DNA from 3 places in the Flavimobilis soli genome. Region 1 is predicted to be linked to each of the others. Evidence: riboswitches for the same ligand, from Rfam matches in the RefSeq annotation. Region 1 holds a riboswitch; each other region holds the start of a gene.
The links. Region 1 has a riboswitch for thiamine pyrophosphate ahead of ATL41_RS00870 (YkoF family thiamine/hydroxymethylpyrimidine-binding protein). Riboswitches for the same ligand answer to the same signal wherever they lie in the genome.
Positions count from the first base shown of each region.

Region 2: another riboswitch for thiamine pyrophosphate. It lies ahead of ATL41_RS02685 (thiamine-binding protein); the one in region 1 lies ahead of ATL41_RS00870 (YkoF family thiamine/hydroxymethylpyrimidine-binding protein).
Region 3: another riboswitch for thiamine pyrophosphate. It lies ahead of ATL41_RS06980 (thiamine ABC transporter substrate-binding protein); the one in region 1 lies ahead of ATL41_RS00870 (YkoF family thiamine/hydroxymethylpyrimidine-binding protein).

Region 1 covers NZ_PDJH01000001.1:180,362-190,650, reverse strand. The annotation lists gene ATL41_RS00895 (restriction endonuclease) at 1-2,928, shown strand, start outside; partial or broken gene ATL41_RS13655 (methyl-accepting chemotaxis protein) at 3,010-3,891, opposite strand; one part of gene ATL41_RS00885 (IS3 family transposase) at 3,960-4,272, shown strand; one part of gene ATL41_RS00885 (IS3 family transposase) at 4,272-5,224, shown strand; gene ATL41_RS00880 (GAF domain-containing protein) at 5,179-5,799, opposite strand; gene ATL41_RS13435 (hypothetical protein) at 5,866-6,006, opposite strand; gene ATL41_RS13430 (dihydrofolate reductase family protein) at 6,182-6,397, opposite strand; TPP riboswitch at 6,545-6,663, shown strand; gene ATL41_RS00870 (YkoF family thiamine/hydroxymethylpyrimidine-binding protein) at 6,806-7,471, shown strand; gene ATL41_RS00865 (ECF transporter S component) at 7,468-8,118, shown strand; gene ATL41_RS00860 (ABC transporter ATP-binding protein) at 8,115-9,851, shown strand; gene ATL41_RS00855 (energy-coupling factor transporter transmembrane component T family protein) at 9,848-10,289, shown strand, end outside.
Region 2 covers NZ_PDJH01000001.1:585,626-595,914, reverse strand. The annotation lists gene pheS (phenylalanine--tRNA ligase subunit alpha) at 1-101, shown strand, start outside; gene pheT (phenylalanine--tRNA ligase subunit beta) at 101-2,656, shown strand; gene ATL41_RS02700 (VOC family protein) at 2,735-3,628, opposite strand; gene ATL41_RS02695 (nucleotide pyrophosphohydrolase) at 3,732-4,091, opposite strand; gene ATL41_RS02690 (quinone oxidoreductase family protein) at 4,088-5,083, opposite strand; TPP riboswitch at 5,182-5,300, shown strand; gene ATL41_RS02685 (thiamine-binding protein) at 5,430-5,723, shown strand; gene ATL41_RS02680 (ABC transporter permease) at 5,720-6,532, shown strand; gene ATL41_RS02675 (ABC transporter substrate-binding protein) at 6,529-7,527, shown strand; gene ATL41_RS02670 (ABC transporter ATP-binding protein) at 7,511-8,281, shown strand; gene argC (N-acetyl-gamma-glutamyl-phosphate reductase) at 8,361-9,410, shown strand; gene argJ (bifunctional glutamate N-acetyltransferase/amino-acid acetyltransferase ArgJ) at 9,407-10,289, shown strand, end outside.
Region 3 covers NZ_PDJH01000001.1:1,529,152-1,539,440, forward strand. The annotation lists gene ATL41_RS06975 (ABC transporter permease) at 1-1,447, opposite strand, end outside; gene ATL41_RS06980 (thiamine ABC transporter substrate-binding protein) at 1,461-2,540, opposite strand; TPP riboswitch at 2,609-2,728, opposite strand; gene ATL41_RS06985 (VOC family protein) at 2,820-3,749, shown strand; gene ATL41_RS06990 (DUF4235 domain-containing protein) at 3,839-4,126, opposite strand; gene ATL41_RS06995 (hypothetical protein) at 4,339-5,283, shown strand; gene ATL41_RS07000 (ATP-binding cassette domain-containing protein) at 5,521-6,306, shown strand; gene ATL41_RS07005 (YhgE/Pip family protein) at 6,326-8,860, shown strand; gene ATL41_RS07010 (TetR/AcrR family transcriptional regulator) at 8,908-9,495, shown strand; gene ATL41_RS07015 (nuclease-related domain-containing protein) at 9,541-10,289, opposite strand, start outside.

The DNA of each region.
Region 1 (10,289 bases):
TCTGTCGTCGATCTGTTCGACGGACAGCCGAAGGACGCCGAGAAGCTGGAGACAACGCTGCGCGGCCAGGTGGCCGCGCTCAACGAGACGGAGAACGCGGCGCTGGACCTCGATCTCTCGCAAGAGGTCGGCGCCGTCGGAAACCGCCTGGTGCTCGACCGCGACACAGTGCTCGCCAACTTGCAGCGCGTGCAGGACAAGAACGGCCTCGAGGTTGCCTCGAAGCTGTTCGATGACTCTGGCCTCGACTTCGATATCGAGATGGAGACGGGTACAGGTAAGACGTACGTGTATCTCCGCACCATCTTCGAGCTGGCCGCACAGTACAACTTCACGAAGTTCGTAATTCTGGTGCCGAGCGTCGCGATCCGCGAGGGCGTGAACACGAGCATTCGCCTCATGCGCGCGCATTTCGAAGATCTCTACAAGAAGCGCAACATTACCTTCGACTCGTCGGTCTATAGCGGTAAGACGGCTGAGGAGGTGCAGTCGTTCGCGACGTCGACCAACGTGCAGATCATGGTGATGACGATCGACTCGATCCGTGGCAACGCGAACACTCGCATCATCCACCAGACGCGCGACAAGCTGAACGGCTTGCGGCCGATCGACTACCTGAAGGCGACTCGCCCGGTCGTGATCATGGACGAGCCGCAGAACATGGAGTCACAGCTCTCGCAGTCGGCCGTCGGCGACCTCGACCCGGTGTTCACCCTGCGCTACAGCGCGACTCACAAGAAGCAGCGCAACGTCGTCTACCGCCTCGATCCCGTCGACGCCCACGATCTCGGGCTGGTGAAGCAGATAGTCGTCGCCGAGGTGCAGCAGCAAGGGGCGGACGCAGCGCCGTACGTCCGGCTCGTCGAGGTGCGGCGTGAGCCATCGTGGTCGGCCCGGCTGGAGCTGTCCTGCCGCAAGGCCGATGGCTCGCTTGAGCGGCGGATCGTGAGCGTGAGGCAGCACCAGGAGCTGTCGGACCCCCGCGTCACGAACAACCCGGTCTACGAGGGCTGGCGCATCAACGAGATGAGCATCGAGCCGGCCTACGTTGACCTCACCAGGCACGGCTTCCTCTATGAAGGCGAGACGATCGGCGCCTCGGCCGGTGCGATCTACAAGGAGATGATCCGCGAGACCGTCCGCGAGCACCTGCGCAAGGAATCGATGCTGCGCGCCAAGGGCATCAAGGTGCTCAGCCTCTTCTTCGTCGATAAGGTCGCCAGCTACCTGGGCGACGGCACGAACAACGACGACGCCAACGGCGACTTCGTGCAGTGGTTTGACGAGGTCTTCGTCGAGGAGCGTGCGAAGTCCGCGCGGTACCAGGAGCTGCTGCCGCAGTCGCCGAGCGAACTGCGCCGGGCGTACTTTTCCCAGATCAAGCGCGGCAAGACAACGACCTTCCAGGACTCGTCCGGCACCACCAAGGCCGATGACGACGCCTACGAACTGATCATGCAAGACAAGGCTCGACTGCTCGACGAGAACGAGCCCGTGCGCTTCATCTTCAGCCACTCTGCCCTGCGCGAGGGCTGGGACAACCCGAACGTCTTCCAGATCTGCACCCTGCGCGAGATGGGTGCCGAGACCGAGCGCCGCCAGACCCTCGGCCGTGGCCTGCGCCTCCCTGTCGCAAAGACCGAAGACGGCTACACCCGTGTCGCTGACCGTGGCGTCGCGACGCTGACGGTCGTAGCGAACGAGTCCTACACGAAGTTCGCGGACGAGCTCCAGCGTGAGTATAAGGACGCCGGCGTCGAGATCGGCCGGGTGCGCCGGGCAGAGTTCTCGAAGATCCCGCTGCAGGACGCGAACGGCGCGCTCACCGACGACCAGTTCGGCTACCAGCGCTCCGTCCTCGTGTGGGAGCACCTCAAGGACAAGGGTTTCATCGATAAGGACGGCACGGTTACCTCGAAGTTCCAGCCGAACCAGGTCGGCTTCGACCTCGGCCTGCCCGTCGACTTCGCCTGGGCTGAGCCGATCATCATCGAGCTGGTCGAGCGCGCCAACATCGGCAAGTACGTCAAGCCCGTCAGCAAGCGTCAGCCACGCGTGCTCAACAAGCAACTCTACTCGACACCGGAGTTCGAGGAGTTCTGGGAGACGATCAGCCAGAAGACCACCTACCGCGTCCGGGTCGGCCGCGACCAGCTGATCGAGAACGCCATCCGGGCTATCCACGAAGCGCCGAAGATCGACGCGCTGCGCATCCAGGTCACCCGCGCCGGAGTCAAGGTGCTGCGAGGCGGCGCCAAGGGTGAAGAACTCGGCACCCGCTCGGCCGACCTCAAGGGCAGCTACGACCTGCCCGACATCATCACGGAGCTTCAGGAAGCCACTTCTCTCACCCGCAAGACCATTGTCGACATCCTGATCGGCAGTGGCCGGCTGGGCGAGTTCATCGGCAACCCGAACGACTTCATCGCGATGACCAAACGTGCCCTCCAGAGCGAGCTGGCAAAGATCGTGGTCGACGGCATCCAGTACGAGCGGATCGCAGGCTCCGTTTACGAGCTGCGTGAGCTGCAGAGAGACGGTGAGGAGGAGAAGGAGCGCTTCCTCGACCAGATGTACAAGGTGCAGCACACCCAGAAGACCGACTTCGACTACGTCGTCTTCGACTCGGACGTGGAGCGCCAGTTCGCGGAGCTGCTCGACTCTCGCGAGGACATCAAGCTGTTCATGAAGCTGCCCGCCAAGTTCAAGATCGACACCCCAGTCGGCCCGTACAACCCCGACTGGGCGATCATCAAGCAGGAGGACGGCGAAGACCGGATCTACATGATCCGCGAGACGAAGAGCACCCTCGACGACTCGAAACTGCGCCCAACCGAGCTCGCCAAGATCAAGTCCGCCAAGCGCCACTTCGAAGCCATCGGCATCGACGACTACGCGCGGGCCGCACCGGGAGCGTGGAAGCTATGAGGCTGATCTCTGCTCACGTCCAGGGCTACGGCCGGATCGTCGATTCCAAGATCAACTTGGATGCGAATCGGGCGGGGCCGCTTACCCCACCCGCGTATCCACCACAGCCCGCACAGCCCCGACCTGGTGCGCGACGACCTCGCTGATCGTCTCCTGCGACTCGTTGATGCGGCCGACGGTCGCGCTGATCTCGGCGAGCGCCATCGTGATGCCGGTGACCTCCGTGTTGATGGCGGCGACCTTGCCCTCGACCTCCGCCGTCGCGCGGGCGGTCTGGGCGGCGAGCTCCTTGACCTCGCCCGCGACCACGGCGAAGCCCTTGCCTGCGTCGCCCGCGCGTGCGGCCTCGATGGTCGCGTTGAGGGCGAGGAGGTTGGTCTGCGCGGCGATCTCCTGGATGGTGCGCACCACCTGGCCGATCTCCTGGCTCGCGTGCGCGAGCGCCTCCACGCGCTCGTTCGTCGCATCCGACAGGGTGCGCCCTTCGGCGACGACGGCGGTCGCGTCGGCGACGTTCGACTCGACCGACCGGATGGAGTCGAAGAGGTCCTGCGCGATCGCGTTGACGCGCATCGTCGCCTGGAACCGCTCGAGGCTCTGCCCGATCATGAACGCCGTGTTCCGCAGCGCCGACTGCCGGTTCTCCGACAGCTCGATCGTGCGCGTGACGAAGAAGTCGAGCGTGCCGACGATCTCGCCACCCACCTCGACCGGCAGGCAGACGCCGGACTTCACGCCCGACCGTCTTGCAGCGGGCGCACGCACACAGTCCGTGACCTCGCCGAGGTCCGGGACGATGAGCATGTCGCCGCGCGCCCACGTGCGGCCCGCCACACCCACGCCCTTGACGAACGATGCCGTCCGCGTCACCTCCCGGAACTCCGGGCTGACCGTCCCCGACTCCTGCGCGAACTCGAGCGCGTCGCGCTCGGCGTCGATCGTCCAGTACGAGCCGTAGTCCCAGCCGAACGCCGTCCTGAAGCGCCCTGAGTTTGTTGGAGACTCCTGACCTTGGAAACGAGGATGGAGTCATGCCGAAGGAACTGGCGAATGGGAAGCCGACGACGCGTCGCTACTCGAGCGAGGAGAAGGCCGCCGCAGTGCGGATGGTGAGGACGCTGCGCGCTGAGCTCGGCGTCACGCAGGGGACGGTGCAGCGGGTCGCGACGCAGCTGGGTTACGGGGTCGAGTCCGTGCGGATGTGGGTCAAGCAGGCCGACATCGACGACGGCGTCACCCCGGGCGTGAGCAGCGCCGAAGCGCAGCGGGTGCGGGAGCTTGAGCAGGAGAACCGGGAGCTTCGCCGCGCCAACGAGGTGCTCAAGCGTGCGGCGTCTTTCTTTGGGGCGGAGCTCGACCGCCACTACCGGAAGTAGTCGCGTTCATCGACGCGAACAAGGACGACCTGGTCGACGGTCGCCGGCTCGGAGTCGAGCTCATCTGCAGACTGCTGCAGGTGGCCCCGAGCAGCTACTACGCCGCCAAGACCCGCGCCCCCTCGGCTCGCGCGCTGCGGGACGAGGAGCTGATCCCGCGGCTGGTCGAGCTGTGGGAGATGAACTACCGCGTCTACGGGGTCCGCAAGCTGTGGAAGGCGGCCCGACGAGCGAGGATCGTGATCGGTCGGGATCAGACCGCCCGGCTGATGCGGGTCGCGGGGATCGAGGGCGCCCGACGGTCGAAGCGGGTGAAGACCACCCGCCCGGATCCGGCGTCGGCGCGGCACCCGGACCTCGTCAAGCGCGAGTTCACCGCGACCGCACCAAACCGGCTCTGGGTGACGGACCTGACGTTCGTGCCCACCTGGGCCGGCGTCGCTTACGTGTGCTTCATCGTCGACGCGTTCAGCAGGATGATTGTGGGCTGGCGGGTCGCGTCCCACATGCGCACCGAGATGGTCCTCGACGCGATCGAGATGGCCCGCTGGTCCCGCGGTGCACGCCACGCCGATCTGCGCTGTCACAGCGACGCGGGCTCTCAGTTCACGTCGATTCGCTACGGCGAACGCCTCGCGGAGATCGGCGCGACACCCTCGATCGGAACCGTCGGCGATTCGTATGACAACGCCCTGGCCGAGACGGTGAACGGCTATTACAAGACCGAACTCGTCCGCGGACCTGCCCGCCAACGACCGTGGAAGACCGTCGAGGACCTCGAGCTCGCGACGCTCGGGTGGGTGCACTGGCACAATGCGCAACGTCTCCATGGCTACCTCGGCGACGTCCCGCCCGTCGAGTTCGAGAACGCGTTCTATGCTGTCCAAGCCGACCGCGAACTGCTGGTCGGAATCAAATAGCGCGAGTCTCCATCAGACCCAGGGCGCTTCATCCTGATCGTCTCGAGCGCCGTGCCGAGCGCCTCCTCGATGCTCGACGCCTTCGCCACCGCATGCACGACAGTCGTCAGCGCCGTGACGTCACGGTCGTGCTCGACTGCGATCTCCCGCTCCGCCGCCCGGTCGAACTGCCCCGACACGAGCATCCCCGCAGCACGCATGATCGACTGCCGCGACTCCGACGGCGTCCCCACCCCGCTGTTGAGGAACTGCAACACCGCCACAACCTTGCCGCGGCTACGCACCGGCAGCGCCACACCGCTCAGCAAGCCCGAGCTCTCGATCCGCGACACATCCACACCCGGCCCAGCCGTGCGCAGATCGTGCAGGACGGCCATGTCGTCACGCTGCCAACACGTCCCCGCCAGCCCCTCGCCCGGGCCCAGAGCCAAGCCCTGCGCATACTCGCGGAACTCGCGAGGCGCCGTCCCGTCGTCGTGCACCAGACGCAGCCGCTGCGACTCCACATCAAGCTTCCACACCATCGCGTACGTCCACCCGAACGCCCGACGGATCGCCACGAGCGCCTCCGTCATCACATCCCCCGCGCACGTCGCCGGTTCGAGAGAGTCTGACGCCAGCCCGTCAGCGCCGCACGGGGATCACGCGGACGGGCGCCGCACCCGGTAGCGGCCGCACATATGGTCGCGGTTGCGGGCGACGTCGATGGGCGCGGGGTCGAGCCACCCCGTGATGTGCGGGTGCCCGGCCCCGATGAGCATTGGGGCGTACTGCAGCCACACCTCGTCGCGCAGCCCGGCCTCGGCGAACTGCTGGGCGACTCCCCCCGCCTCCCATGACCCACAACACCCCGCCGTCCGCTGCCGTGGTCATCTCGGCGTGAATGTCACGCACGTCGGCGTGCCTGAGCCAAACATCGGCGCCCGCGGGGACGGGCAGGTCGCGGTGGGTGAGCACCTAGGTCGGCGGTTCGAACGGCCAGGGCTCGTCACGGCGCAGCATCCACTCGTACGTCGAGGCGCCCATGACGAGAGCCCCGACGCCGTCGGCCAGAGTCGCGTGCGGCATGGGTGCGGCCCAGTCGAAGTCGCAGGAGAACAGCCAGTCGAGCGAGTGCTCCGGCGTCGCGAGGAACCCGTCGAAGGTCGCGGCGGTGTAGTAGCAGGTCGTCATCGGGGCTCCTCGCGCGACGACAGCCTCGAGGCTGTGCGGACCGGGCACCCAGAATCTCACGTTCCCCAACCCCGCACCCGCGTCCGCTTGGTGGAACGGGCGCCGGCCCCGTTGGCCCTCGAGGCTCGTCGTCGTTACGGTGTGTTCACCAAGCCCCCGGGGAGCGCATGAGCGCTGAGAGTGCAGGCCGGACCCCGTCCCACCTGCAGACCCGTGGAACCTGATCTGGTCAGTACCAGCGTAGGGAGCAGGGCGGAGCATTCCCGTCCCCGTGCCCGCGCGCTCTCGGGCGCACGGATGCGGGGGCACGTCATGGGCATTTTCGTGTCCGCGGCGGCGTGGCGCTGCCACGCGAGTGGATGCATCGTGCTTGCCCACCCCCGGGGGCGTCGATGCACAGGAGCACGCATGTCCCTCTCCCCGTCCACGACGTCCGCACGCAGCGGTGCCCAGACTCGAGACCCCCTCGCCCTGGGGGTCGGCGCACGCCTCACGGTCTCCGTGATGTCCGACGACTATGTCGCGATCCTGCTCACTGCCCTCGCGGACACGGCCGCGGCATCCGCCCCCGGTCTGGTCATCGAGTCCGACGACGTCTCGACGTACGTCGGTGGCGCCGAGGCCGACGTCCTCGCCTACATCGTCGACCTCATCGCGCGGGTCTCGGCGAGCGGAGCGCACGTCGTCGCGCACGTTCAGCTCTCCCGCGGCTGCCCGGGCGAGCTGACGTGCGGGCTCGACGCCCCCACCCTCGCGATCCCGGACCTCACCCCGCTCGCACCCACAGGGGTCGAGGCCACCGCCCAGTGGGCGCTGTACCCGCTCGCCGACGGCCCCGGCGCCGACCACATGTCCCACATCATGCCGGTCATCGAGCGGGCCAAGGCCGCGGGGGTCGCGCGTGCGTCGCGGCACTTCGTCACCGAGCTCGCAGGCGACCTCGCCGACGTCCTCGGCACGGTCGCCGACGGCTGGCTCGCCGCCGGCCGCTCCGTCGCGCACGTCGTCACGCACGTGACGATCTCGACGAACCACCCGGACGCCGATGCTCCCGCGACGGAGGTGGCCCGATGAGCACACCCCGCACCGACCTGCCCGGCGCGACGGCCGACGACGCCGCGACCACGCTCCCGACCCTCGTGCCCCGCGACCGCCGCGGGCTCACGCTCCACGAGACCGTGCTGCTCGCGGTCCTTGCGGTCGTCTTCGGGTTCCTCTACTGGGCGTTCGTCCAGGCGTGGTACGGACTGCAGATCGCGATGGGTCCGCTCGGCGACCTTGCCCAGAATGTGCTCGCCGGCTCATGGATCATGGTCGCGCCTCTCGCCGTGTACATCGTGCGCAAGCCGGGTGTCGGCGTGGTCGTCGAGATTCTCGCGGCTCTCGTCGAGGTCGCGTTCCTCGGCTCCCCCGTCGGGCCAATGCTCCTGCTCGTCGGGTTCATCCAGGGTGCGACCGCCGAGCTTCCCTTCGCCCTCACGCGCTACCGCCATTTCGGCTGGCCGACGTTCCTCGCGTCAGGTGTCTCCGCCGGGGTTCTGACCTTCGCGTACAACGCGTTCCGGCAGGGATGGCTCGGTCAGGAGTACCTCGGCCTCCGCTTCGCGTTCACGCTCGCGTCGTGCATCCTGCTGTCCGCGGTGGCTGCCAAGCTCCTCGGCGACGGGCTCCTCCGCACGGGTGTGCTCGACAACCAGGCGATTGGGCGCGCCGCACGATGAACGCCGCCGTGGTTCTCCAGGGCGCGGGCGTCCACTATCCGACCGCGCCGACACCGTCGTTGCACGACGTCACGCTGGGCATCGCCGCCGGTCGATCCTGTCTTGTCCTGGGCCCGTCCGGCTCCGGCAAGTCGACACTCCTGCGGATGATCACGGGGATCGTGCCGCAGACCGTCGATGCCGCTGTCACGGGTGACGTTCGCGTGCTCGGCTCCGATCCGCGCGAGGTCGCAACGTTCGACCTCGCGCGGCATGTCGCGTACCTCCAGCAGAACCCTCTCGACCAGCTGTGCCTCGCCGGGGTCCTTGACGACGTGGCGTTCACCCTGGAGAACCACGGCGTACCGTCCGAGCACATCGCGGCGCGCGTTCGAGCGGCTCTCGCGCGGGTCGGGGCCGCTCACCTCGCCGACCGTCCCACTGGGACGCTCTCGGGCGGTGAGGCGCAGCGGGTTGCGCTTGCCAGCGTTCTCGTCGCTGAGCCGGCGCTCCTCCTGCTCGACGAGCCGACGGCGATGCTAGACCCGGCTGGCGCGCAGCAGGTGGGCGCGGCGGTCGCGACCGTCATGAACGACGGTGGTCCGACGGTCCTCCTCGTCGAGCATCGTCTCGACGAGCTCCCCACTCTGCCGGTCGACACGCTTGTCATCGACGCTTCGGGCTCCGTGCTCGCGCACGGGCCCACGGCCGACGTCCTCACGACGCATGCGCAGGCGATCGAAGCCATGGGGTGCTGGCTGCCCCTCGACGTGCGGCTCGCCTCGATGCCTGACGCGCTCACCGAGCCGTATCTTCCTGGTGCCCGCCGCGTCCCCTCCGCACGCTGCACGTCGACGCCGCTCCTGCGTGCACGGGGTGTCACCGTGCGAGCTGAGGCAGTGTCCACACCCGCGATCGGCGCACCTGCCGGAGCTGCCGTCGTCCGGCAGCGTCCCACGCTCGTAGACGGTGTCGACCTCGATCTCCGCGCCGGAACGCTCACTGCGATCCTCGGCGTCAACGGCGCAGGCAAGTCGACGCTCCTCAAGGCACTGGCGGGACTGTGCCCCGCCGAGGGCACGCTCACGTGGCCGGCCTACACACCGGGCCCGCCCTCGCCCCGGCGGCGCCGCATCCGGCGTCGCGAAGACGCGCGCAACCAGCCACGTGTCGGCATGGTGTTCCAGCATCCTGAGCACCAGTTCCTGCGTCGCACCGTGCGAGAGGAGGTCGCGCACGCTCGCCGCGCGGCCACGCGAGCCGCCGACGGGCCGTCGGTCGAGTCGATCCTCGACCGGTTCGGTCTCCGACACGTCGCCGATGCCGACCCGTTTCGGCTCTCGGGCGGGCAGCAACGGCGGCTCACGCTTGCTTCCGCGTGCATGAGTCCCGATCCCGTGCTGCTCGTGGACGAGCCGACTTTCGCGCAGGACCGACGGAATGCGGCACGCGTCGCGCGCGAGCTGCGCGCCATGGCAGACGCGGGCAGAGCCATCGTGGTCGTCACGCACGATCTGTCGCTCGCGGCCGAGCTCGCTGACGAGGTTCTCGTCATGGCTGACGGTCGCATGGTCGCCCGAGGTGCACCTTCAGAGGTCCTCACCGCGGCGACGACGGAAGGTTCCGGCTTGCGACTCCCCGAGCTCCTGCGCCGCCGTCTCGCCGAGGGACTCACTGTCGAGGGTTGGGCCCTCGGAACAACACGCTCGACCAGCGTCGCGCCTGCTCTGCAAGCCACAGGAGCACACCCATGAGCACGACCGCCGCAGCGGGCACGCGCATCGACCCTCGTGCGACCGCACTCGGACGGCGCAACCCGGCCGTCAAGCTCGCACTGCTGCTCGCGCTGTCGTGCGCGCTTCTGCTCGTCACCGACCCCGTCACACCGGCGGTGCTCTATGCGGTGGCGCTCGGCGCGATCGTCGTGAGCAGGTCGCTCGACGTCCGCACGCTGGTGCGCGCACAGATGCCGTTCCTCATGTTCGGCACGAGCATCGTCCTGGTCAACGTTCTGACGAGGCCGGGCGGTGCGCAGATTGCGATCGGACCTGTCGACGTGAGCAGGGCCGGGCTTGCGCTCGGGCTGTCGTTCGCCGCGCGCGCGATGCTCATCGGGGTGCTGTCGATCGTCTTCGTCCGGTCGACCGACCCTGCACGGCTCATGGTGAGCCTCCATCAGCAGGCACGGCTGC
Region 2 (10,289 bases), 410 kb from region 1:
GCCTCGAGCGCACCCTGATGCTCCGTCACGGGATCACTGACATGCACGACATCATCGAGGGCGACGTCCGCTTCTCGACGCAGTTCGGAATGGGGTTCTGATGCCGAACATCGCACTCGACTGGCTGGCTGAGCACGTCGAGCTCCCGGCGGGCCTGACCGCCGAGCAGCTCGCTGCCGACCTCGTCCGCGTCGGTCTCGAGGAGGAGGCCGTGCACGGCCCCGCCGTCACGGGACCGCTCGTCGTCGGGACCGTCGTCTCCCTCGTCAAGGAGGAGCAGAAGAACGGCAAGACGATCAACTGGTGCCAGGTCGACGTCGGCGAGCACAACGTGCTCGACGACGACGGCCAGCCGACCGTCCCGCGCGGGATCGTCTGCGGCGCGCACAACTTCGCCGCGGGCGACCGCGTCGTCGCCGCGCTTCCCGGCGCGGTCCTGCCTGGGCCGTTCCCGATCGCGTCGCGCAAGACGTACGGGCACGTGTCCGACGGCATGATCTGCTCGCAGCGCGAGCTCGGCCTCGGCGACGACCACGACGGCATCATCGTGCTCGACCGGCTCGGGTTCACGGGGCAGCCCAACGGGACGGACGCGGTCGAGCTGCTCGGCCTGGGGGAGTCCGTGCTCGAGATCAACGTGACGCCCGACCGCGGTTACTGCTTCTCGATGCGCGGCGTCGCCCGTGAGTACTCGCACTCGACGGGAGCGGCGTTCACCGACCCCGGCCTGCGCGAGACGCCCGCCGCGACGACCGACGGTTTCGCCGTCGAGGTCGACGACGTGGCTCCTGTCCACGGGGTCGTCGGCTGCGACCGCTTCGTGACGCGCATCGTGCGGGGGATCGACCCGAGCGCGCCCACGCCCGAGTGGATGAAGAAGCGCCTCACGCAGGCGGGCATGCGGCCGATCTCGCTCGCGGTCGACGTGACGAACTACGTCATGCTCGACCTCGGTCAGCCCCTGCACGCGTACGACCTCGCGAAGGTCTCCGCGCCGATCGTCGTGCGCCGCGCGGCGGCTGGGGAGCGCTTCACGACGCTCGACGACGTCGAGCGCACGCTCGACCCGGGCGACCTCCTCATCACCGACTCGCCCGACGGCGCTCGGGGCTCGCGCGTCCAGGGGCTCGCGGGCGTCATGGGCGGGCAGGTGTCCGAGGTGTCCGAGACGACGACCGACGTCCTCGTCGAGGCCGCGCACTTCGATCCCGTGACGATCGCGCGCTCGTCGCGCCGGCACAAGATCCCGTCGGAGGCTGCGAAGCGGTTCGAGCGCGGCGTCGACCCGCGTCTGCCGGGCGTGGCCGCGCAGCGCGTCGTCGACCTGCTCGTCGAGCACGGCGGCGGCACCGCCGACCCTGCCGTCTCGGACCTCGACGCGGTCCCGGCGACGCCCGCGATCACGTTCCCGTGGTCCGAGCCGCTGCGCCTGACCGGGGTGGACCACGGTCGTGAGCGCATCGCCGAGATCCTCACGATGATCGGCTGCGAGCTGGCTGACGGCGACGGCGAGGCCGTCCAGGTGACGCCTCCGTCGTGGCGACCCGACATCGAGGCCCCCGAGCACCTCGTCGAGGAGGTCGCGCGCATCGACGGGTACGACAACATCCCGTCGATCGTCCCCGCAGCCCCCGCCGGTACCGGCCTCACGGCCGCGCAGCGCTCGCGCCGCTCGGTCGCGCGCGCCCTCGCGGAGGCCGGCTTCGTCGAGACGTTGTCGTACCCGTTCGTGGGGACGGCGCAGCACGACGAGCTCGGCCTCGACGCCGAGGACGCGCGGCGCCAGGCCGTGCGACTCGCGAACCCGCTCTCGGACGAGGCTCCCGAGCTGCGCACGAACCTGCTGACGACCCTCCTGGGCACCGCGCGAAGGAACGTCGGCCGCGGCATGACGGACCTCGCGATCTACGAGATCGGGCTCGTCACGCAGCCCCGCCCAGGCGCGCCCGTCGCGCCGCAGCTCCCGGGCGGCCGCCGTCCGACGGCCGACGAGCTCGAGGCTCTCGCGGCCGCCGTCCCGGACCAGCCGCGCCACGCGGCGGGCTTCCTCGCTGGTGCGCGCGAGCGCGCGGGCTGGTGGGGGCCTGGCCGTCCCGCCGGCTGGGAGGACGCGGTCGAGGCTGTGCGCCTCGTCGCCCGCACGGTCGGCGTCGAGCTCACGACGGCGAACGACACGTCCCGCATGCCGTGGCACCCGGGCCGTTGTGCGCGTCTCGAGCTGCCGTCGGGCAAGGTCGTCGGCTGGGCCGGCGAGCTGCACCCGCAGGTCCTCGAGCGCCTCGACCTGCCGCGCCGGTCTGCCGCGTTCGAGGTGGACCTCGACGCGATCGTGGCCGCCGCCCCGACCGACCCCGTCCAGGCCGTGCCGGTGTCGACGTTCCCGCTCGCGAAGGAGGACTTCGCCTTCGTCGTCGACCAGGACGTGGCCGCTGGCGCGGTGCGCGCCGTCGTCGTGAAGGCGGTCGGCGACCTCGCGGAGGAGGTGCGCGTCTTCGACGTGTTCACTGGCCCGCAGGTCGGCGAGGGCAAGAAGTCGGTCGCGGTCGCGGTGCGCCTGCGTGGTGCGGACCGCACGCTGACGGCGGAGCAGACGGCTGAGATCCGCGGCCGCGTCATCAAGCTTGCGGGCAAGAAGCTCGGCGCCCAGCTGCGCTGACCTCTCGCGCCGACGGCCCGATCCTGCTCCGGCGGGGTCGGGCCGCTGTCGTTCCCGCGCCCGCGCGCGGGTGCCCGGTCACAGCTCGGCGACGACGATCTTCTTCATCTGCATGAGCCGCTCGTACGACCCCGGGTGCGCCATGAGCTCGCCCATGTTCTCGGGGACCACCTGCCACGAGACGCCGAACCGGTCCTTGCACCACCCGCACTGCTCGGCCTCGGGGACGGCGGACAGCGCCGCCCAGAGCCGGTCGATCTCGGCCTGGTCCGCGGCGGTGACGGCGAGCGACACGCCTTCGCCGAACGTGTGGTCCACCTCGGCGGCCGCGTCCATCATGGCGACCCACGTGCCGGCGAGCACGAGGTCGCTGAACATGACGGACCCGGCGACGGCGGGCCCAAGGGCCTCGGGATAGAGGACGGTGGCACCCTCGTGGGAGCCGGGCAGGACCTCCCGGTAGTAGGCGCTGGCCTCGGCGGCGCGGTTCTGTGCGGGGCCGCCGAAGAGGAAGGTCGGCAGGACGAACGGGCGCGGGTCGCCGTCGGGGTTCGTGAGGATCAGCTGCCAGGACACGCCGAAGCGGTCCTCGACCCAGCCGTACCGCGGGCTGTGCGGGTACTGGCCGAGCTCCATGAGGACGCGGCCACCCTCGGCCAGGCGCGCCCAGAGCTCGTCGAGGTGCTCGCGCGCCTCGGGGTCCCGGGACGGGTCGAAGTTGACCATGAAGGAGATCGATGGGTTCGGGCGGAAGGTCGCGTCGGCGTTGATGAGCGTGAGGGGCAGGCCCCCGACGACGAGGTCGATCGTCAGGACCTTGCCTGCCATGTCCTTCTGGAAGTCGGGCAGTCCTTCGCTGGGGTAGCGGACGGTCTGCACGACATGGCTGTCCGGGAAGAAGGCCGTGTAGGCGGCGGCAGCCTCCTCGGCGTCGCCGGCGTACCAGATGTTCGGCGTGATCGTGGTCGTCATGCTCCGAGCATGCGCTCGGCGTCGTGAGGGGCCCACGGTGACACCTCCCAGAGCGGACGACGGTGCCCGTCGGTCCCGGCGGGTGTCCCTCGCGCGCCTGGCGTCACCCGTCGTGCGCTCGCGACGGCGCCGAGCCGACCGGGAAGCGCCCGTGGTTGACCGCGAGCTTGCGGCGGGCGGCGTCGAGCAGGTCGATCCCCGTGACGTCGGCCAGGCGCGCGAGGTAGATGAGCACGTCGGCCATCTCCATCGCGACGCGCTCGCGCAGCTCACGGTCGGTGCGCACGGCGTCGACGCTCTCGTCGGAGCCGAGCCACTGGAGCTCGGCCGCGAGCTCGCCCGCCTCCCCGGTGAGCGCCATGGCGAGGTTCTTCGGCGTCTGCACCGGCGTCCAGCCGCGCTCCTCCGAGAAGTCCCGGACGGCCGCGACGAGGTCGTCGAAGCCGCCCGCCTCGACGCTCACAGCGCCTCCCCGCCGACCTCGAGCACGAGCTTGCCCGTCGTCTCGCGCGCCTCGAGCGCCCGGTGCGCCTCACCCGCGTCGGCGAGTGCGTACGTCCCGCCGACGCGGACCTTGAGGGCCCCGAGCCGGACGGCGTGGAACAGCTCGTCGGCCCGACGCAGCAGCTCGGGTCGTGTCGCGACGTGGTCGCCGAGCGTGGGCCTGGTGACGAACAGCGAGCCGCCCGAGTTGAGCCGTTGCAGGTCGAACGGGGGCACCTGGCCGGAGGCTCCGCCGAACAGCACGAGGATGCCGCGCGGCCGCAGGGAGGCGAGCGACGCGTCGAACGTCGTGCGGCCGACGCCGTCGTACACCGCGTGGACGCCTTCCGGGGCGACGGCGCGGACGGCTTCGGGAAGCTGCGCCGTGAGGTCGTCGAGCTGGTCGTAGCGGACGACGGCGGTCGCGCCCGCCTCGCGCGAGAGCTCGGCCTTCGCCTCCGTCGAGACGGTCGTGATGACGCGCGCGCCGCGCGCGACGGCGAGCTGCGTCAGGAGGAGGCCGACCCCACCCGCGCCTGCGTGCACGAGCACGTCCTCGCCGGGGCCGACGGGGTGGCTGGAGTCGACGAGGTAGTGCGCGGTGAGCCCTTGGAGCATGAGTGCGGCCGCGGTCGCGAGGTCGACGCCGTCGGGCACGGGGACCGTGCGGTCTGCTGCGACGACGACCTGCTCGGCGTACGAGCCGGGGCCGTCGACCCAGGCGACGCGGTCGCCGACCGCGACGTCCGTGACTCCAGGTCCGACGGCGCTGACGACGCCCGCACCCTCGCTTCCGGGCACGTGCGGGAAGTGCGCCGGGTAGACGCCCGAGCGGCGGTACGTGTCGATGAAGTTCACGCCCGCGAACGCGACGTCGACGACGACCTCGCCCGCACCTGGGTCCGGCGCGGGACGCTCAACCAGCGTGAGGACCTCGGGACCACCTGCGCGTACGGCTTCGATCGCTCTCATCACCCCAGCCAACCACCCGTCGGGCGTCCGGGTCGACGCGGCGGTCCCGGATCGCGAGACGACGGTCGCGGCGTGCGAGCACGGCCGATACGTTGACGGGGAAACGCCGGGGAGCTTGGTGCACCAAGCTGAGAGGGCGGATGGGAGACCACCCGAGCCGCCGACCCGCGAACCTGAACTGGGTAATGCCAGCGGAGGGATGCGTCGGTGCCGTCGGCACCTTGTCTGCTCGAACCGTCCCGCTGCTCGCGTCCTCGCCGACGCGTGCTGCGGCGCGCCTCGTCGGCGCGCGACGGTCGTGCGCGCGCCCGTCGCGGCGGCGCCCTCGAGCTCGAGGAGCGAAGAAGTGCTCGCACACATCCAGGTCTCGCCCCGCCCCGCCGGGACGGCCGACCAGCCCTACGCCCACATCGACCCCGCCATCGCCGTCATCCAGGACTCGGGTCTCGTCCACGAGGTCGGTGCGATGGGCACGACCGTGCAGGGGAGCCCCGACGAGGTCTGGGCGCTGCTGCGACGCGTCCACGAGGCAACGCTCGCGGCAGGCGCCCGCGGCGTGACGAGCCACATCAAGGTCGGGCAGGGCGCCGACGACGACGGCCCGACGATCGAGGACCTCGTCGCGAAGTTCCGGGCGTGAGCAGCGTCGCCCCGCGCCCGGGTGCGGACCTGCTGGCGCGTGCGTGGCCGCCGGCGGTGCTCGCGACCGGCCTGGTCGTCGTGTGGGAGGTGGCCGTCCGCGTCGGGGACGTCCCGGCGTTCATCCTCCCCGCGCCGAGCCAGGTCGTGTCCGCAGCCGTCGGGCTCGCCCCGCTGCTCGAAGACCACGTCACGACGACGATGACGGAGGCACTCCTCGGTCTCGTGCTCGGAGTCCTCGCAGGCAGCGCGCTCGCGCTCGCGGCCGCGGCCTCGCCCTGGCTCGACCGGGCGCTGCTGCCGCTGCTCACGCTCACGCAGACCGTGCCGACGGTCGTGCTCGCGCCGCTCATGGTGCTGTGGGGTGGTGTCGGGCTCGCGCCCAAGGTCGTGCTCGTCGCGCTCACCGTGTTCTTCCCCGTGCTCGTCGCGGCGGCAGGCGCGATGCGCGACGCTGAGGGGGAGCTTGGCGACGTCCTGCGCGGTCTGGGCGGCACGCGCCGCCAGGTGCTGCTGCTCGTGCGAGCGCCGGCCGCGCTGCCCGGGGCCCTGTCGGGGCTGCGGCTCGCCGCCACGTACGCCGTCGGCGCCGCCGTCGTCTCGGAGTATCTCGCTGGGACGAGCGGCCTCGGCGTCCTCATCCAGCGCGCCCGCAAGGGGTACGACGTCGACCGCATCTTCGTCGCGGTCGCCCTCGTCGCGCTGCTCACCGCGCTGCTGTTCGTGATCGTCGACGCGGCGTCGCGCGCCGCCCTGCCGTGGCAGCGGCGCGAACCCGGAACCCACCTGCTCGCAAGGAGACCAGCATGAGAGCTCGTACCGCTGCCGCGTTCACCGCGGCGCTCATCGCCCTGTCCGCCGGCTGCGCGGCGCCGCCGCAGAGCGGCGCGGTCGAGGGCGACCTGACGCCTGTGACCGTCGTCCTGGACTGGACGCCCAACACGAACCACCTCGGCCTGTACGTCGCGCAGGACCGCGGCTACTTCGCGGAGGCGGGGCTCGACGTGACGATCGTCGAGCCGGGGGAGGCGTCGGGGTTGAGCCTCGTCGCGGCGGGCCAGGCGGACGTCGCGTACTCCGTCGCCGAGGCGCTCGTCCCGGCCCGGGCCAAGGGGGCCGACGTCGTGTCGGTCGCTGCGGTCCTGCGCCGCAACACGTCGAGCCTCATCGGCCTGAGCAGCGCGGGTATCGGGCGTCCGCGCGACCTGGCGGGGCGCACGTACGGCAGCTACGGCAGCGCGCTCGAGGAGGCGCTCGTGCGTCGTCTCGTGGCGTGCGACGGCGGCGACCCGGACGCGGTCGAGCTCGCCCCGCTCGTGAGCGACGACTTCCGGGTCGGGCTGACGCAGGGCCAGTTCGACGTGGCATGGGTCTTCGAGGGCTGGGACACGATCAGGCTGCGCGACGTCGACGGTCTCGACGTCGCGTCCATCCCGTTCGCGGACCACACGGACTGCATCCCCGACTGGTACACGCCGCTGCTCGCGACGTCCGAGACGGTGCTGGCCGAGCGGCCGGGCGTCGTCGAGAAGCTCGTGGCGGCGGTCGGACGCGGCTACGAGGACGCGGTAGCCGACCCGCAGGCGGCCGCCGACACGCTCCTGGAGGCTGTCCCGGAGCTCGACCGCGAGCTCGTGTCGCTCAGCGCGGCGTACCTCGCAGCGGAGATCACGGCGCCAGGCAAGCCCTGGGGCTGGCAGGACCCGGAGGTGTGGCGGGAGTTCCTCGCATTCCTCGAGGAGGAGGGGCTCGTCGAGCCGGGCCTGACGGCGGAGGAGCTGTGGACCGATGACCTCCTCGGCTGACGTCCGGCCCGACCTCGGGACCGCGGAGGGGCGGGGGAGCGTCGAGGTCCGCGGGCTGAGCGTGTCGCTCGGCGGTCGCGCCGTACTCGCGGACGTGTCGTTCCGGGTCGCGCGTGGCGGGCTCACGGCGGTCGTGGGCCCGTCCGGGTGCGGCAAGTCGACGCTGCTGCGCATCCTCGCGGGTCTCGCGGTCGCGGGGACGGTGGTCGACGGCGGCGCCGTCCGGCTCCCGCACGGCGACGACGGGCGGCCCGACGTCGCGTGGATGCCGCAGGGCGACTCGTTGCTGCCGTGGCGGCGCACCCTGGGGAACGTCGCGCTCGGCGCTCAGGTGAGCGGGACGTCGCGCCGGGAAGCGACCGACGCGGCGCGCGGCCTGCTCGACCGTTTCGGCCTCGCGGGCTTCGAGCGGTCGTGGCCGCACGAGCTGTCGGGCGGGATGCGTCAGCGTGCGGCGCTCGCACGTACGGTCCTCGCCGGGCGGCAGGTGCTGCTGCTCGACGAGCCGTTCGGCGCGCTCGACCCGATCACCCGCCGCGACATGAACGGGTGGCTTGCCGCACACCGGGAGGAGGGGGTCCTCGGGGACGGCGCGGCGGTCGTGCTCGTGACGCACGACGTCGACGAGGCGGTCGCGCTCGCGGACCACGTCGTCGTGCTGTCGCCCCGGCCAGGGCGGGTCGTCGCGCTGGTCGATGTCGCGGCGCTGGGCCACGACGCGTCACGTCGCGTCGTGCTCGCGTCCCTCGGGTGACGGGGGCGCTGAGGGAGGATAGGGGGACACACCCCGGGGATGGGTGAAGAGTTATGCAATAGCGTGTATGTTTATACGCATGACCTTCACAGCAGCGGTCGCCGGAGCCAGCGGGTACGCCGGTGGCGAGATCCTCAGGCTCCTCGCCGCGCACCCGGACGTCGAGATCGGTGCTGTCACCGCGCACTCCAACGCGGGCCAGACGCTCGGCCAGCACCAGCCCCACCTGCGCTCGCTCGCCGACCGCGTGCTCGAACCCACGACCGCCGAGGCCCTCGCGGGCCACGACGTCGTCGTCCTCGCGCTGCCCCACGGCGCGTCCGGCGAGATCGCCGCACGGCTTCCCGACGACGTCCTCGTCCTCGACCTCGGCGCCGACCACCGCCTCGCGAGCGCCGCCGACTGGGAGACGTACTACGGCTCTGCGCACGCGGGCACCTGGCCGTACGGCATGCCCGAGCTCATCACCGGCCCCGGCACGCGCCAGCGCGAGAGCATCGCCGGCGCACGCCGCGTCGCCGTCCCCGGCTGCAACGTCACCGCCGTCACCCTCGGGCTCCAGCCCGGCGTCGCCGCTGGCCTCGTCTCGCCGGCAGACGTCGTCGCCGTCCTCGCGAACGGCTACTCCGGCGCGGGCAAGAGCCTCAAGAGCCACCTGCTCGCCTCCGAGGCGCTCGGCTCCGCCCAGCCGTACGCCGTCGGCGGCACCCACCGGCACATCCCGGAGATCGCGCAGAACCTGCGCACCGCGGGCGCGCCCGACGTGACCATCTCGTTCACGCCCACGCTCGTCCCCATGTCGCGTGGCATCCTCGCGACCGCGACCGCACGCCTCGTCGACCCGGCGACGCCGGACGACGCGATCCGCGCCGCGTGGCAGGACGCCTACGCGGACGAGCCGTTCGTCCACCTGCTCCCCGAGGGCACCTGGCCGACGACCGCGATGACGCTCGGCGCCAACACCGCCCTCGTCCAGGTCGCCGTCGACCGCCGCGCCGGTCGCGTCGTCACCGTCACGGCGATCGACAACCTCGTCAAGGGCACGGCGGGCGCCGCCGTGCAGTCCATGAACATCGCCCTCGGCCTCCCCGAGACCACGGGCCTGAGCGTCGAAGGAGTCGCGCCGTGAGCGTCACCGCAGCACAGGGGTTCCGGGCCGCAGGCGTCGCAGCCGGGCTCAAGTCCACCGGGAAGCCCGACGTCGCGCTCGTCGTCAACGACGGTCCCGAGCACGTCGCCGCCGGCGTCTTCACGTCGAACCGTGTCGTCGCCGCACCCGTCGTCTGGTCGCGCCAGGCGCTCTCCGACGGCGTCGCGCACGCCGTCGTCCTCAACTCGGGCGGCGCCAACGCGTGCACCGGCCCCGAGGGCTTCCTCGACACGCACGTCACGGCCGAGCGCACCGCGGACGTCCTCGGCGTCTCGGCGGGCGACGTCGTCGTGTGCTCGACCGGGCTCATCGGCGTGCGGCTCCCCATGGACAAGCTCGTCCCGGGCGTCGAGGCCGCCGCGGCCTCGCTCGACCCGCAGGGTGGCGACGCCGCGGCGCACGCGATCATGACGACCGACACGGTGCCGAAGACCGCCGTCGCCGCGGGCGACGGCTGGGTCGTCGGCGGTATGGCGAAGGGCGCGGGCATGCTCGCCCCGGGCCTCGCGACGATGCTGTGCGTCCTGACGACCGACGCCGTCGTGACGGCCGAGGACGCCGACGCCGCGCTGCGCGCCGCGACCGCCCGGACCTTCGACCGCGTCGACTCGGACGGCTGCATGTCGACGAACGACTCGGTCGTCCTGCTCTCCTCGGGCGCCTCGGGCGTGCGCGTCGACGCGGACGCGCTCACCACGGTCCTGACGGAGGTGTGCGCGTCGCTCGCTCGCCAGCTCGTCGCGGACGCCGAGGGCGCGAGCCACGACATCGCCGTGCACGTCCGGAACGCGTCCGACGAGACGGCGGCCGTCGCCGTCGCGCGCGCGGTCACGCGCTCCAACCTCTTCAAGGCAGCCA
Region 3 (10,289 bases), 1.3 Mb from region 1:
GCGCGCGGAGCACCGGCAGCACCGTGCGCACGACGATGGGGATCGCGACGACCGCCTGCGCGACGGGCACGAGCAGCCCCGACGAGCGCAGGTCGACGCCGAGGCCGAGCGGTCGGTCGAGCGTCACGAGGAACCCGAAGCCGACCGTCACGGCCGAGACGCCGAGCGGCAGCATGAACACGCCGTCGAGCAGCGCGAGGCCGCGACGGCCTGCCCGTGAGCGTGGGCGCCGGGACACCACGAGCGCGACGAGGCCGCCCACGACGACGGCGATCAGGGCCGCGACCGCAGCCGTCCGCAGCGAGGTGCCCGCGGCCTGCCACGCGGTCACAGACGAGCCCGCGACGGGCTCGGCGAGGTTCCGGTAGTTCTGCAGGGTCCACGTGCCGTCGGCCGTGCGCAGCGAGCGCAGCAGCAGGTTCGCCATGGGCCACACGAGCAGCCCGAGCACGACGACGGCTGTCACGGCGAGGCTCGCCCAGCCGCCCGCACCGAGCCCGCGCGGGCGCAGCCGTCGCTCGCCGGGAGCCGAGCCGAGCAGGGCGAGCGCACGCACGCGCCGTGCCGACGCGCGGCCCGACACCCACAGGACGGCCGCGACGACGACGAGCTGCAGGACCGACAGGACCGCGGCCGCGCGCAGGTCGAGGAACTGCGTCGTGCGGACGTAGATCTCCGTCTCGATCGTGCCGAAGCGGCTGCCTCCGAGGATGAGGACGGTGCCGAACGCCGTCGCGCAGAAGAAGAAGACGAGCGCGGCGGCCGACGCGATCGCGGGGGCGAGCGCGGGCAGCGTGACCGTGCGCAGGACGCGCAGCGGGCTCGCGCCGAGGGCGCGCGCGGCCTGCTCGGGACGGGCGTCGAGCTGCGCCCAGAAACCGCCGACCGTGCGCACGACGACGGAGTAGTTGAAGAAGACGAGCGCGACGACGATCGCGGTGAGGCTCTGGTCGAGGCCGAGCCCGCCGAGCGGGCCTGCGTCCATGAACAGGCTGCGGAACGCGACACCGACGACGACGGTCGGCAGGACGAACGGCACCGTGACGACCGCACGCACGAACGCACGGCCGGGGAACGTCCGCCGGTACAGCACGTACGCGCCGGGGAGGCCGAGCAGGACGGAGAGCACGGTCCCGAGGCCGGCCTGCAGGAAGGTCAGGCCGACGACGCGCCACGTGCGCGGGCGGCCGAGCACCTCGCCGAACCCGCCGAGGTCCCAGGCGGCGGGCGACCACGCGGGGTGCGCCGCGGCGTCGGGCGACGCGAAGCCCTTGAGGATCATCGTCGCGACGGGCCACAGGAAGAAGACCGCGAGGAACAGTCCCGGGACCCCGACGGCGGCGAACCAGAGCGCACGCCCGGTCGCCCTGCGCCGGGCACCGCCGGGTGCCGCGTCCCCGTGGGGGGCGCGGTTCCCGGTCGGTGCCGGTGCGAGGGTCGTCGTCACGGTCGTGCTCGTCTCAGCCGAGCATCGTGTCAGTCCACGACTCGATCCAGGCGTCGCGGTTCTCCGCGAGCGTCGCGGGGTCGACCGTGATCGTCTTCTCGGCGAGCGGCCCGAACTTCTCGAACGCCTCGGGCAGGTCGACGTCCGGGTCGACCGGGTACATGTACACCGTGTCAGGGAGGGCCGCCTGGAAGTCGGCGGAGAGCATGTAGTCGACGAGTGCACCTGCAGCGGCGGGGTTGTCGGAGCCGGCGATCACGCCCGCGTACTCGACCTGGCGGAAGCACGTCGCGGGGAGGGACGACGTCGTGGACTCGTCGCCGTCGAGCGTGTAGGCGGGCGACGAGCCGTACGAGAGGACGACGGGGCGCGGGCCGCCCTCGCCGCCGCCGGAGAAGTCGACGTAGTAGGCGTCCGACCAGGAGTCGGAGATCTTCACGCCGTTGTCCTTGAGGCTCGTCCAGTAGTCGAGGTAGCCGTCCTCGCCGTAGGCGCCGACGGTCGCGGCGAGGAAGGCGAGGCCGGGGGTCGACGTCGCGGGGTTGGTGAGGACGACGAGGTCCTTGAGCGCGGGGTCGGCGAGGTCGTCGAGGGTCGCGGGGACGGGCACGTCGGGGTGCGCGTCGAACCAGCGGTCGTCGACGTTGATGCAGACGTCGCCCTGGTCGATCGGGGTGAGCGCGGTCGAGCCCTCGAGCAGGAGGTCCTTCGCGGCGTCGGGCAGGGCGGGGGAGGCGTGGTCGGCGAAGACGCCGGCCTCGAGGGCGCGTGCGCCGAAGATGTTGTCGATGCCGTAGGCGACGTCGCCGAGCGGGGAGTCCTTGGTGAGGATGAGCTGGTTGACGAGGGTGCCGCCGTCGCCGAGCTGGGTGACCTCGACGTCGAGGCCGAGCCCCTCGAGGTCGGCCTTCTGCTCGTCGGTGAGCTCGAAAGAGTCGTGGGTGACGAGGGTGACCTTGCCGGTCGGCGGGCCGGCCGTCGTCGTCGTGGTCGCCGGGCTCTGCTCGGTGGAGCAGGCGACGAGCAGGCTCGTGGTGGCGATCGCTGCGAGCGTGGCTGCGGTGCCCTTGCGGCGGCGGGTGGTGGTGCTCATGCGTTGGTGTCCTCCTAGGTCAAAGGAGGGGTGCCGCGTCGCGCCCCGCGTGTGCTGCGGCGCACGACGTGGAGAGAATCCCGACTCCCTACACCGGTGCTAACCGGATCAGGTTCGAGGGTCTGCGGTGGTCCGCACTCTCAGCGCTCACCGTCCGTGCGGGCGGCAGCGCTCCCCTGTCGTTCCTGACCAGCCTACCGCCCGCCGCGCCTCGCGGCCGTGCCCGTCCTCACACCGAGAATGGTTGACGCTTCAACTTTCTCGGGGGAGACTGAAGACATGAGCCGAGACATGATCGACGCCGCGAGCGCCCACGCCGCCGCACCCTCCGCCCTCCTGCCCGGCGACCGCCTCGCAGCCGAGACGCACATGGACGCGGTCACGCTGTACGTCCGCGACATCGACGCGATGGTCGCCTTCTACACGAACGTCATCGCGCTCGAGGTCCTGGCGAACGACGCCGCGGACGGCCGCGACGCCGTCGTCACCCTCGGCCGCGGCACGACGCCGCTCGTCGTCCTGCGTGAGGCTCGCGACCTGCCGCCGCGCCGCCCTGGCGAGGCCGGCCTGTTCCACACGGCGATCCTCTTCGCCGACGCCGCAGGCCTCGCCGCGACGCTCGCGCGCGTCGCGACGCTCACCCCGCAGCTCTACACCGGCGCGGGCGACCACCTCGTCTCCGAGGCGTTCTACCTCGACGACCCCGAGGGCAACGGCATCGAGCTGTACGTCGACCGCCCGCGCGACCAGTGGCGCTGGCGCGACGGCCACGTCGAGATGGCCACGCTGCACCTCGACCCGAACGCATTCATGCAGCAGCACCTCGACGAGGCCGTCCTCGCTGCCCCGCATGCCTCGGCCGCGACCCTCGGCCACGTCCACCTGCAGGTCGGCGACATCCCGACCGCGCGCCGCTTCTACGTCGACACCCTCGGCTTCGAGGCGACGACCGAGATGGGCTCGGCCCTGTTCGTGTCCGCCGGCGGCTACCACCACCACATGGCGATGAACACGTGGGCGTCGATGGGCGCTGGCCCGCGGCCCGTGAACCTCGGCCTCGGCGAGGTGTCGATCGTCGTCCCGACGCGCGACGAGGTCGGCGCGCTCGCCGACCGCCTCAAGCACGCGGGCGTCGCCGCCGCGGACGACGGCGCCGTGCTCACGTTCGCCGACCCGTGGCGCAACGAGATCCGCGTCGCCGTCGGCTGACCCCGGACACACCTCGGCCCCCTCGTCGCGAGCGACGAGGGGGCCGAGCCGTCTGCCAGGGCGTCAGCGCGAAGCGTGCAGGACCCGCGTCAGCGCGAGGCCTTCAGGGTGCGCCCCGCAGAGATCCGCGACGTCACCTTGCGCGCGCCCTTGTTCGCAGCGATGCGGCTCAGCGCGGCGACCGCACCCGTCACGCCCGCGAAGGTCACGATGCCCGCGATATTCGACTCGTTGTCGAGCGGGTCCTTCGGGGCGTCGTGCCCCGTCGCCTTCTTCCACACCGCGCCGAGGAGCTTCTGCGCCAGCCACGCCGCCAGCGCGGACGTGCCGATCAGGATCAGCTTGTCGACCATGCCCTCGTCGTTGTCGTCAGCCACGTCGGTCCTCCTCGTCGCTCGTCGGTGCGGCAGCCCGGGTCGGGCGGCCACCCTGCCCACGCTACCGGGACCGTGGCGCGCTGCACGTCGGCCGACCTGCACGCACGCCGCACGAGCGCCCGACCAGGTCCGGCCGTCCTGGCCGTCGTCGGCACGACGGGGCACGATGGACAGGTCGCTCACGACGACGGCACCCGGGGCGAGGAGGACCAGTGCGGCGAGACACCTGGACGCGGCGCGCCGTGCCGGCGCTCGCGGGTGCGCTCGCGCTGTCCTGGGTCCTCGTGTCCGCGGCTCCGCGCCCCTCGGCCCCGGGCCTGACGGGCGACGGGCTCGTCCGTGCCGTCGCCGCGGGCGCGGACGAGAGAGCGGGCGCGACGGGGGCGCACGCGACGATCACCGACGTCGACCACCCGGACGTCGCCGCGACGGACGAGGACGTCGTCGTCACGGTCGAGGTGAGTGCGGCCGGGCCGACGCTCCGGCTCGAGCGCCGGGACGGCGGGCGGTGGACGCCGGTCGCCGAGGAGGTGGCCGAGACCACGGCCGTCGCGCTCCCCGTGCCGAGCCGGGCGGGCGACGCGACGTACCGCGTCGTGCTCGACCCGGGCACCGGCACGGTCCGCACGAGCCCCGAGCTCACGATCTTCCAGTCGGACAGCCAGGAGCACGCCGCGTACGTCGCTCGGGCTCGCGCCGCCGTGCGCGACTTCTGCCCGCTCACGCCGATCTACGTCGACTCGCCCGACGTGCGGTCGGGCCAGACCGTCGGCAAGGCCCGCTCGTCGTGGGCGTGGGCTGACGGGCAGGCACGCTGGACCCAGTCGATCCGGCTGCGCTCGGGCCTGCCCGACGCCGTGCTCGAGCACACGGCGCTGCACGAGTGCGCGCACGTCGTCCAGGTGCGCCCGCTCGTCGACGGCGAGAGCGCGTACGAGGAGTCGACCGCGAGCGCCGAGCGGCTCTACGCCCGCGGGCCGGCCGAGCCGGGCGAGCTGCAGGCGGACTGCATGGCGTCGGTGATCACGGGGCGCACGGCCGTCATGTACTACGCGCGGACGTGCACGGCGCGGCAGAAGGCCGACGCCCGCGCGATGTGGCGCGACTACGGGTCCGTGCGGCAGTCGCCCTCGCTGACCTGGGCCTGGAAGGGCTGAGCCCGGGTCATCGCCGTCGCGCCGGACCGCCCCGGTGCCGAGGACGCCCCCACGCGCACCCTGCCCGCGACTGCGGGCGTCGCCGTCGGCCTACCGACAGGCGGTCGCCCGGTTGCCGTCCGCCCGCTGTGATCCTCGCCGCTTCTGGCCGCCTCCGGTTGACGCTCGTCCCGGCCCGACCTAATTTTGAACTGACCGGTCAGATCAAAAGACTGCCGCAAGCTCAGGAACAGGACTATGAACCCCACCCCTCCCGCGAGCCGCACCGAGGTCGAGGACCTCCCTGCCGCACCCGCGCACGCTGCGCCGCCCTCCCAGCCCGCGCCGCGCCGCGCCGTCGTCCAGGCGAAGGACCTCACGCTCACGTCCGCACGCGGAACCGTCTACGGACCCGTCTCCCTCCACGTCCGCGAGGGCGACCTCGTCGTCCTCCAGGGACCCCAGGGCTCCGGCCGCACGAGCCTCCTGCTCACCCTCGCCGGCCGCATGCGGCCCGACCGCAGCACACGCCAGCTCACCGTCCTCGGCCACGAGCTGCCCCGCGAGCGCTACGCCGTCCAGAAGCTCGCCGCCGTCGCCGGCTTCGACGCGATCGACCGCCTCGACGACTCGGTGACGGTCGCCGACACACTCCGCGAGCGCCTCACCTGGCTCACGCCCTGGTACCGCCGCGCCCCGCGCCTCACCGAGCAGACGTACCGCGACGCCGCCTCCGCCGTCTTCGGCGAACGCCACCTGCCCGCGCTCGACACGGTCGTGTGGGACCTCGACGAGGTCGACGCGATGCTCCTGCGCATCACCGTCGCGATGCTCGCGCAGCCGCGCCTCCTCGTCGTCGACGACCTCGACCAGGTGCACGACGCCGCGCGCCGCCAGCTCGTCTGGGACAGCCTCGCCGGCCTCGCCGCCGCGGGCGTCACCGTCATCGCTTCCGTCGCGTCCGCAGGGGAGGTGCAGGCCATGACCTGGCAGACGTCGCCCCGCGTCGTGCGCCTGACCACCGGCCCGCAGCTCGACGCCTGACCTCCCCCAGGAAGACCTCATGATCTCTGCAGCATCGACAGGGAGCGAGCTCCGCCGGTTCCGCCGCGGCACCCTCCCCAAGGTCGCCGTCGGCGCCCTCATCCTCATCCCCCTCCTCTACGGCGCCCTGTACCTGTGGGCGTTCTGGGACCCGACCGGCAACATGGACAAGCTGCCCGTCGCCCTCGTCAACGAGGACGTCGCCGCGCAGCGCGACGGCGAGCCCGTCGACGCCGGCGCGCAGATCACCGAGAAGCTCGTCGAGTCGGGTGACCTCGACTGGCGCGTCACGTCGCGCGACGACGCTCTCGCGGGCGTCTCCGACGGCGACTACTACTTCGCGGTGACGATCCCCGCGGACTTCTCCGAGACGATCGTCAGCGCGGGCGGCGACGCCCCCGAGCAGGCACGCATCGACGTCACGTACAACGACGCGAACTCGTTCCTCGCGACGACGCTCGGCCGCTCCGCGATGGTCCAGGTCGAGTCCGCGGTGCGTGAGGAGATCGGCGCGCACGCGGTCGACACGGTCCTCGTCGGCCTCGGCTCCGCGCGCGACGGCTTCGCCACGGCGTCGGACGGTGCGATCCGGCTCACCGACGCGTCCGACCAGGTCGCCGACGGCGCCGTGACCCTCGCCGACGGCGCGGCCTCCGCGGCGGACGGCTCAGCCTCCCTCGCGGAGGGTCTGCGCACGCTCGCCGACGGCGTCAGCTCCGCGCACCAGGGGGTGGCCCGTCTCGACGACGGCGCCCAGCGCCTCGACAGCGGCGCCTCGACGCTCGCGGACGGCGCGTCCGACCTCGCGACCGGCACGTCGACCCTCGCGAAGGGCGGCACGACCCTCGCGTCCGGCGCGGGGAAGCTCGCGACCGGCGCCGGAACGCTCGCCGACGGCACGGGCGACCTCGCGGACGGCGCGACCGCCCTCGCCGACGGCCTCGCCGACGCGCACGACGGCGCGACGGACCTCGCAGAAGGCGCAGCGTCTGCCGCCGACGGCGCCGACGCCCTCAGCACGGGCGCCCAGGACCTCCGGTCCGGCACCGCCCGCCTCGCTGACGGCGCGCACAGCCTCGCGGCCGGCCTCGCCGCGTCCCAGCCGACGATCGAGGGACTGCCCCAGCAGCTCGCCGACGTCGCGACGCTCCTCACGCAGAACACCGCGATGCTCGCGGCGAGCGACCCGTCCGCGGCCGACCCGAAGGTGCAGGGCGTGATCGCCGCGAACAAGGAGGCCCTCGCGAAGCTCGGCGCGCTCGACGGCGCGACGCTCGTCGAGCGTTTCCAGGCCGCCGCCACCGGAGCCGCCGCGATCGACGCGCAGCTCCACCCGAGCACCGGGACCGAGCCCACGCTGCGTGACGGTGTCGACCAGCTCGCTGCCGGCGCCACGTCGCTCAGCACGGGCCTCGGCACGCTCGAGAAGGGCGCCGGCGCGCTCGCCGACGGCACCTCCAAGCTCTCCGACGGCGCCACCGCGCTCGCGACGGGCGCGACCGCCGTCGACAAGGGCGCGAGCAGGCTCGCGACGTCGTCGACGACGCTCTCCCAGGGCTCGGGCACGCTCGCGAAGGGCCTCAAGGACGCCGCGAAGGGCGCCAGAACCCTCTCCGCGGGCGCCGAGACGCTGAGCGACGGCACGCGAACGCTCTCCGACGGCACCTCCGAGCTCGCCGGAGGCGCGTCCCGGCTGCGCACCGGCGCGCGCAGCGCAGCGACCGGCGCGGGCACCCTCGCCGACGGCACCGCCCGCCTCGCCGACGGTGCCGACAGGCTCGCGGACGGCACCACGCAGCTGCACGACGGCGCGGGGCAGCTCGCCGACGGCCTCGCCAGCGGCGCCGAGCAGATCCCCGACGACGACGCGAACCTGCGCGCCCAGCGTGCCGCGGTCGTCGCCGCGCCCGTCACGGTCGCCGACTCCGACCTCGCGCAGGCCGAGGGCTTCGGCGAGGGCTTCGCGCCGTTCTTCCTGTCGCTCGCGCTGTTCGTCGGCGCGCTCATCACGTGGCTCGTGCTGCGGCCCGTGCCGCCGCGGGCGCTCGCCGCGCCCGTCTCCGGCTGGCGCGTCGCGATCGCCGGCTACCTCCCCGGCCTGCTCATCGGTGCGGCGCAGGCGGGAGTGATGCTCTCCGTCGTCGCGCTCGGCCTCGGCATGGACCTCACGAACGTCCCCGGCACGATCGCGTTCACCGTGCTCGTGGCCGCGACCTTCTTCGCGCTGCAGCAGGCGATCCTCGCCCTCGCGGGGCCCGCGGCGGGCAAGGTGCTCATCCTCGCGCTGCTCATGCTGCAGCTCGCCGGCTCGGGCGGCACCTACCCCGTGCAGACGACGGCGTCGTTCTTCCAGGCGATCCACCCGTGGCTGCCGATGTCGTACGCCGTCCAGGGCCTGCGCCAGGTCATCACGGGCGGTGCGGACGGCCGCCTGGTGGCGAGCACGCTCGTCCTCGGGGGCGTCCTGCTCGGCTCGCTCGCGGTCACCGCGTGGCGCGCCAGCCGGATGCGCACGTGGACGCTCGACCGCCTGCACCCGGCGATCGCGCTCTGAGCATGACCGTTCGGCGGGCCGTCGGCCGCTCTGGGAGGATCGGCAGCATGAGCGACGCCACCACCCCGAGGACCGACGGCCATGCCGCACGACGACGCGGGACCCGCGCGCAGGTGATCGAGGCCGCGGTGCGGCTCGTCGCCGAGCGCGGCTTCTCGGCAACGTCCGTCGACGACATCGCGCTCGCCGCGGGCGTCGCGAAGGGCAGCGTCTACTACAACTTCACGTCGAAGTCGGAGATCCTCGAGGCCGCCCTCGCGGAGGGCAGCGAGCGCCTCCAGACGACGATCAACGAGGCGCGTGGCGACCTGCGCGGGCGCGAGGCGCTCTCCGCGGTCGTCGGCGCGCTGCTCTCGTCGATGCAGGCCAACCCGGACTTCGCGAAGCTCATGGCCGCGGAGGTGTTCCGCGTCGAGCGCGAGTGGCAGGAGACGATCGGCGCGCTGCGCGCGGTGACGATCGCGACGTTCGCCGACGTCGTCGGCGAGATCTCGCCCGGCGAGGACGCGTCGCTCGTCGGCGCCGCGACCTTCGGTGCGGTGCTCGTCGCCGGGCTCGAGTGGTTGCTGTTCCAGCCGGACCGGTCCGTGGAGGACGTGCGCGCGAGCGTGCTGCGGCTCACCGCGGGGCTCTAGCCTCCCGCGGTCAGGGGACCGCGTCGACGGGAAGGTGCGGCCGGCTCAGCCGAACAGGCGGCCGAGCGCCTCGATGTTGAGGAACGCGACCAGCGCGGCGCCGAACCACACGACAGGCCAGACGCCCGAGGCGCGGCGCGTGCGCGTCGGCACGGCGGGCTGCTCGACCGGCGCGGCGGCCAGACGGTCGCTGCGCGGGGAGGCGGGCGTGACGAACGTCGAGACGACCGGGGTCTCGCCGGTCGTCGGCGGCTGGATCGTCGTCATCTGCAGGTGCAGCTCGGTCGGCTCCTTGATCGCGCGGCGGCGACGCGGGGCGTCCAGCTCGACCGACGTCGAGACGTCCGGGGTGCGGCCGACGAGCAGCTCGAGCAGGAGGCACGCCGCCTCGTCCGCGCGCTGCGCGTCGAGCCGCGCCGGGAGGTCGAGCAGCCACTTCTCGAGGCTGGCCTCACCGATGACGTCGGCGGGGCCGACGGCGGCGGGCGCCAGGTCCTGGTACGCGAGGGAGACGACGGCGCGGACCGACGTGCGCAGGTCCGCCGGGAGGAGGGCGGCGATGTGCGCGGCGGTCATGCCCGCGTGCTCGGCGGCCTCGTCCTTCGGGACACCGTCGAGGCGGAGCGCGCCGCGCTCGACCGCGACGTCGCCCAGCCAGCGGGCGCTCTCGACGACGACGATGCCGCCCGGGCCCACGAAGAGCCGGTCGATGCGTCCGCCAAGCTTGCTCGGACGGCGCAGGTCGCGCAGCACCGTCCAGCTGTGACGGCCCAGCACGCGGTTGCGGTGAGCCG